Regions from separate parts of the Streptomyces sp. NPDC037013 genome, predicted to be linked through region 1. Evidence: riboswitches for the same ligand, from Rfam matches in the RefSeq annotation. Region 1 holds a riboswitch; each other region holds the start of a gene.

Region 1 (2,190 bases):
GCGCCCTGGCGGCGGCCCTTGCGCAGCCCGAAGTAGTACGCGAGCACGCCCGCGCCGAGGGCCGCCTGCAGGGCGAAGAGGGCCGATTCGATCTCCCCCGAAGGGGGTTCGTACAGCGGCGAGAACCAGGGCTTGTAGTCCGGTTCGTTCTCGGTGATCGCCGTCTCGGCCTGTGCGTCGGAGCCGGTGAACGGCTCCTTCTTGTCGTCTCCGAGCCCCAGGGCGAGGGGCAGCACCGCGAGCGCGGCGACGATGACGAGCAGCAGGGTGTTGATCTTCGCGTTCCGGCTCATCAGGCGCTGGCCCCCGTCTCCGTCTTGGTCGTCGTCCCGGCCTGCTTGCTCTGCAGGAGCACGCCGAGCCGGGTGAGCTCACCCTTGCTGGACTGCACGAGCAGCCGCATCACCAGGACGGTGAGGAGCCCCTCGCTGACCGCGAGCGGGACCTGCGTGACGGCGAAGATGCCGCCGAACTTCCCCAGCGCGCCGAGGAAACCGCTGCTCGGGTCGGGGAAGGCCAGCGCCAGCTGGACGCTGGTGACGCAGTACGTGGACAGGTCGGCGACGAAGGCCCCGAAGAAGACGGCGGCCATGAGCGGCACGTCGAACCGCTTGAGGAGCCGGTAGACCGCGTATCCGGCCCAGGGTCCGACGATCGCCATCGAGAAGACGTTGGCGCCCAGGGTGGTGAGTCCGCCGTGGGCGAGCAGCAGCGCCTGGAAGAGCAGGGTGATGGTGCCGAGCACCGTCATGATCGGCGGCCGGAACAGGATCGCTCCGAGGCCGGTGCCCGTCGGGTGCGAGCAACTGCCCGTCACGGACGGGATCTTCAGGGCGGAAAGGACGAATGTGAAGGCCCCGGAGGCGCCGAGGAGCAGGGTGCTCTCCGGGTGTTCCTTGACTTCACGGGTCAGGGAGCGGACTCCGTGGACGACGAACGGCGCGGACGCTACGCCCCAGGCGATCGCGTGCGCCGGTGGGAGGAAACCCTCGGCTATGTGCATGGCTCGGCAGACCCTCTCCAGCACCTCGTGGATGGACAACGCGCCTTGGCCGGTCTCCTGGCTGACGGGTCGTACCGACCGGACTCCGCCTTCCCGGGTGCGTGTGCACCCAGTGGCTGCCGCGAGGGCTGGAGCCGGACTTCCCGATCACAGTGGCGAGGGCCGCACCGGCATCACACCGGATTTCCCGTGCACCAAGGCGTGGCGACATTAGTGCGCAACTGATCCGCTGACAACTTGTGCGCGGGGTGCGGTGGTGTCGTACGTGTGCGCGCGTACCACCGCGTACGCCCCTGTTCAGGGGCTATGTGTGGCTGGTGGGGTCACCGGGGCGGCGGCGGGGGCGGCTTGGGCGCGCCGCGCGGTGGCCGGATCTTCGCATACGCGACCGGTCGTCCGGCGGAACCGGGGGCTGTCGGCGGAGTGTGGGCACCCTCGGCGGGGAGCAGGGCGTCGCGATGGGCTCCGGGGTCCCAGCCGGTCTCCACGACCCGCTTCTGGAAGACCACGGCGCCGAGCAGGAGGGCGGCGCCGATCAGCAGCATCAGGAGGATTCCAGTGGTTTCGCCCGTCTTGGCCGCATGGCCGATGAGGGTGCCGAACCAGCCGAAATCGGCGTCGCCGAAGGTGGTGTTCTCCTTGCCGAAGGCGCCGAGGACCTTCAGGAGCAGGGCGGGCAGGAAGGTGATGAGGAGGCCGTTGACGAAGGCGCCCGCGGCGGCGCCGCGCCGGCCGCCGGTCGCGTTGCCGTAGACGCCCGCCGCACCACCGGTGAAGAAGTGCGGGACGAGGCCGGGCAGGACGAGGGCGAGCCCGAAGGCCGGATGGAAGATCCAGGCGAGCAGGCCGAGCCCTGCGAGGCCGCCGGCGAAGCTGGAGACGAAGCCGACCAGGACGGCGTTCTGTGCATAGGGGAAGACAATGGGCGCGTCGAGGGAGGGCACCGCGCCGGGCACCAGTTTCCGGGCGATGCCCTGGAAGGCCGGGACGAGTTCGCCGAGGATCGTGCGGACGCCGAAGAGGATCACGGCGACGGCGATGCCGAACTGCAGGCCCTGCATGACCGACTGCATGACGTAGTCGCCGACGCCGCTCGCGCCCGGCGCGCCGTCCTCGCCGAAGGCCTTGAACGCCGCCTCCTTGCCCGCCTTGCCGAGGAAGACCAGCGACATGATCAGGTAGATCAG
Region 2 (2,190 bases), on a different contig from region 1:
GCGCATCATGCGGCCGTACAGCTCGCGGGCCGGCAGGGTCTTCTTGGCGAGCCCCGCGGCCTCCGCCGCCCGGTAGGCGGCGTCGAACTCCTCGCCCCACAGGTCGACCAGGTCGGGCACGTCCGAGGGCGAGAAGAGCGACCACTCCTGGTCGGCGGCGACCCGGCGCATGAACTCGTCCGGGATCCAGTGCGCGAGGTTGAGGTTGTGGGTGCGGCGCGCGTCCTCACCGGTGTTGTCGCGCAGCTCCAGGAACTCCTCGATGTCGAAGTGCCAGGTCTCCAGGTAGACCGCGGCCGCGCCCTTGCGGCGCCCGCCCTGGTTGACCGCGGCGACCGAGGCGTCCAGCGTCTTCAGGAACGGCACGATGCCGTTGGAGTGCCCGTTGGTGCCGCGGATCAGCGAGCCCCGGGAGCGGATGCGCGAGTACGAGAGTCCGATGCCGCCCGCGTGCTTGGAGAGCCGCGCCACCTGGTGGTAGCGGTCGTAGATCGAGTCCAGCTCGTCCAGCGGGGAGTCGAGGAGGTAGCAGGACGACATCTGGGGGTGGCGGGTGCCGGAGTTGAAGAGCGTCGGCGAGGACGGCAGGTAGTCCAGGCGGCTCATCAGGCCGTACAGCGCGGCGACTTCGTCGAGCGCGCGGGTGCTGTCGTCCTCGGCCAGGCCGCTCGCGACGCGCAGCATGAAGTGCTGCGGGGTCTCGATGACCTGGCGGGTGATGGGGTGACGCAGCAGATAGCGGCTGTGCAGCGTGCGCAGGCCGAAGTAGCCGAAGCGGAAGTCGGCGCCGTCGGCGAGCGCGGTCTCCACGAGCGCGTCGAGCCGGGCCGCGTGCGAGGTCACGAAGGCGGCGGTGCGGTCGGCGATCAGGCCCTCGCGCCGGCCGACCGCGATCGACTCGGTGAAGGAACGCACGCCCTGGGTGGCGGCCTCGGCGGCGATGGAGAGGGAGAGCAGCCGGGCGGCGAGCTTGGAGTAGGCCGGGTCCTCGGAGATGAGCCCCGCGGCCGCCTCCGTCGCGAGCGTCCGCAGCTCCGCCTCGTCGGCCCGCGCCGACCGGCCCCGCAGCGCGGCGGCGGCGACCCGCCCGGGGTCGGCGTCGGGGAGGTCGGCGGTGAGGTCGGTCAGGGTGCGCAGCAGCGCGGTCCCCGGCGCGTCGGCGCCCTCGGCGGTCGTCGGTGACGGCGCTGACGCAGGTTCGGCAGGCGCGATGGTCACGTGGAGCTCTCCCTCGCTCGGCTCTGGGCCTGGGGGAGGGGTCGGCACACACGGGCGCACCCGGGCAGGGCGGCGTACCGCGTCCACCGGCCCATTCCACGAGGCCCGGACGGTCGGCACCCGGGCCGGACGGCACGGGTGCGCTGCCGGCAGGTCTTCGGACTCCGCGTACGACAAATGCGTACACGTCCACCGTTGCGGGACAGTTCCGGACTTGCACCGGATTCCCCTGCGGCGACAGCGAGCACGAGCATACATCTTGTGTCGCGCTTCGGGAGCAGGCCCACATCTTGTGTCGGGTCAGGGAGGTGGGGTCTAGAGCGTCAAGGCGTAGGTGCGCAGCGGCAGGTCGGGGAGGGGGCACCAGTCGCGCTCCGGGGTCCGCAGGAAGCCGAGGCGTTCGTAGAGCCGGTGGGCGGTGCGCATGGAGGGCGAGGAGGAGAGCACGAGCCGGCTCCGGCCCGCGTTCCTGGACCGCTGGACGCACGAGCGCACCAGGAGCTCGCCGACGCCCCGGCCGCGCGCCGCGTGCGCGACCGCCAGCATGCGGATCTCGGTCTCGCCGTCCCGCGCGATGTCCGCCAGGGGCCCGCCGTCCGGCACGAAGGTCACGCCGCCGAGCAGCTCCCCGGCCATGTCGTCCGCAACGGCGACCAGGATCTCGGCGTGCGCCGCGCGTCCGGCCACGTCCCGCAGCACGGGCAGGTAGGGGTCCTCGGTCCCGAAGTCCAGGTGTCCGTCGTCGAGATAGGCCTGCGCGGTGAGGTCGCCCACGGCCCCGTACTCCTCGGGCCTCGCCCGCCTGATCGTGATGTCCATGCGCCGCAGTGTGCAACAGGAGACGACGAAGGGCCGCCGGTTTTCCGGCGGCCCTTGTCGGATGCGGTGCGGTTGTGGGGGCGGGTCAGTGCCCGGAGCCCGCGGTGGCCTTCGGCAGCTCCTGTACGACACCGGGGTCGCCGGCGTCCGCCG
Region 3 (2,190 bases), on a different contig from region 1:
AGCGGTCGCCGCCGGGCTTGAGCAGCACCGGGTTCATCAGGGCGCTCGGCTCGACGCGGGCGGCCTGCGCCTGCATGGCCTGGGCCCGCCCGATCTCCGCGCCCTCGCGGGTGACGAAGGAGTTGAGGGACATGTTCTGCGCCTTGAACGGCGCGACGGACACCCCCTTGCGGCTCAGCCACCGGCAGATGCCGGCGGTGACGACGCTCTTGCCCGCGTCCGAGGTGGTTCCCGCGACGAGCAGTCCACCGCTCATGAGTTTCTCCCTGACGTTGCCGACCGCGGTGGCCTTGCCGACCGCAGCGCCCAGCGGGTGGTCACCACGGCACCGAGGGCGAGCACGCCGACGCGACGGGACAGCGTGGCGGCCCGTTCGATGTCCGCCACCCGGACCTGGCGCCCCCGGGTGTTCAGCACGGGACGGTGCTCGACCCGGCCCGCATACGAGAGCGTCCCCCCGAGCCGTACGCCCAACGCGCCGGCGAAGGCGGCCTCGACGGGGCCCGCGTTCGGGCTCGGGTGGTGGCCGGCGTCCGCGCGCCAGGCCCGCAGGGCGCCGCGCGGCGAATCCCCGGCGAGCGCGGCGAGTCCCGCGGTCAGCCGTGCGCCGGGCCACCCGAAGACGTCGTCGAGCCGGGCGGAGGCCCACCCGTACCGCAGATACCTGGGCGACTTGTGCCCCACCATCGCGTCCAGCGTGTTGACGGCACGGAAGGCGACGAGCCCGGGGACCCCGCCCAGCGCACCCCAGACGAGCGCCCCGACCACGGCGTCGGAGGTGTTCTCGGCGACGGACTCCACGACCGCCCGCGCGATCCCGTCGGCGTCCAGCGCCTGCGGGTCCCGCCCGCACAGGTGCGGCAGCCGCTCCCGCGCCACCTCGATGTCCCCGGCCGCGAGCGCCCCGCCGATGGCCCGGGCCTCCCGGGTGAGCGAGGTGCCGCCGACGACGGCCCAGGTGGCGGCGGCGGTCAGCGCGACGGATCCGGTGCGTGAGCGGCGTACGGCGGTGGCGGCTAGGGCGGCGGCGCCGGCCGCGCCACCGGCGCAGACCACGGCGTGCAGCGCACCCCACCCGCGGTGGTCGCGCCACAGCAGCCGCTCGACGGCGCCCGCGGCACGGCCGAACGCGGCGACCGGATGGCCCCGGCGGGGATCGCCGAGCAGCAGGTCACCGAGGAGGCCGGCGGCGGCGCCGTACGCGAAGTCGCGATCGGCACTCATGGGCTCAGCCCGCCGCTGCGCTGAGGAGAGGACTCGTACTCAGGGGGGAGGGCGGCACCGGGCGGCCGGGCATGGCGATATGTCCTCACTCAGGGTGTCCGCGCCCTGGTTCGACGTGATCGGCGGCGAGAGTTCCTGGCTCGCGGGGAGTGGCTCCCCGGTGACAGTGGCGGGACCGCGCCGGATTCGCACCGGCTTCCTCTTCTGCCGCCGTGGTTGGCCCCGGCAGTCCACCACGCCTCGCGAAGGCCCGTCAACTCGCCGTTGACCTGCGGCGGGAGAGTGTGTTGGGGCCCACACGCACGAGTGGGGCGCGGAGCGTGTGACCGCTCCGCGCCCCACCCGGGAACGCCGCCGTCGGATGACGGCCGTGCCGTCAGGCGACGATCAGATAGATGCCGTACGCCACCGCCGCGGCGCACAGCGCGAAGCAGGCGTAGGCGCCGGTGCGGGCCAGGGCCGCGGAGCCACCGGTGGAGGCGGCCGCCGACTCCTGCTTGGAGAGGCCGACGATGCCGAGGGTGAACAGGCCCACCAGGGCCACGGTCACCGCGAGGCTGACTCCGAAGACGGAGCCGAGGGCTGCCCAGTCGATGCTCATGCTGGTCTGTCCTTACACGGTCGCGGGCCGGGCGGGGTCCGCCATGGCGCCGGTCGTGGTGGTGGTCGGGGCCGACAGGGTGGCCTTGACGGGCTCCTCCCGGAGAGAGGAGGCGGCCGGCGCGCCCGCGGGAGGCGGGGTGACGGCGGCGATCGCGGTGGTCACGACGCCCGCGGGCTCGGCGGCCGGGATGCCGTCGTGGCGGGTCTCGTCGTCCGTGACGTTGGTGTGGTCGACGGCGTTGCGGCGGGAGAGGAACCAGATCACGCCCGAGCCGGCGATGAGGAGCGCCGCGGTGGCCGTGATGCCCCAGGGGCCCTGCTTGGTGAGGAACTCGGCGCCCGCGCCGACCAGACCGGCCGCCG

Evidence for each region. A riboswitch is a leader RNA that binds a small molecule or an ion and turns the genes downstream of it on or off. The one in region 1 is predicted to bind cobalamin.
Region 2: another riboswitch for cobalamin. It lies ahead of ACZ7DY_RS08840 (ribonucleoside-diphosphate reductase subunit alpha); the one in region 1 lies ahead of ACZ7DY_RS18540 (energy-coupling factor ABC transporter permease).
Region 3: another riboswitch for cobalamin. It lies ahead of ACZ7DY_RS30900 (cobalamin biosynthesis protein); the one in region 1 lies ahead of ACZ7DY_RS18540 (energy-coupling factor ABC transporter permease).

The regions. Positions count from the first base shown of each region.
Region 1 covers NZ_JBVJRV010000004.1:880,387-882,576, reverse strand. Annotated here, with positions in the region: gene ACZ7DY_RS18545 (energy-coupling factor ABC transporter substrate-binding protein) at 1-293, opposite strand, end outside; gene ACZ7DY_RS18540 (energy-coupling factor ABC transporter permease) at 293-1,003, opposite strand; cobalamin riboswitch at 1,034-1,217, opposite strand; gene ACZ7DY_RS18535 (PTS ascorbate transporter subunit IIC) at 1,327-2,190, opposite strand, start outside.
Region 2 covers NZ_JBVJRV010000002.1:840,796-842,985, forward strand. Annotated here, with positions in the region: gene ACZ7DY_RS08840 (ribonucleoside-diphosphate reductase subunit alpha) at 1-1,218, opposite strand, end outside; cobalamin riboswitch at 1,350-1,472, opposite strand; gene ACZ7DY_RS08845 (GNAT family N-acetyltransferase) at 1,534-2,037, opposite strand; gene mctP (monocarboxylate uptake permease MctP) at 2,123-2,190, opposite strand, start outside.
Region 3 covers NZ_JBVJRV010000009.1:73,303-75,492, reverse strand. Annotated here, with positions in the region: gene ACZ7DY_RS30905 (cobyric acid synthase) at 1-256, opposite strand, end outside; gene ACZ7DY_RS30900 (cobalamin biosynthesis protein) at 253-1,224, opposite strand; cobalamin riboswitch at 1,334-1,475, opposite strand; gene ACZ7DY_RS30895 (hypothetical protein) at 1,601-1,825, opposite strand; gene ACZ7DY_RS30890 (inorganic phosphate transporter) at 1,838-2,190, opposite strand, start outside.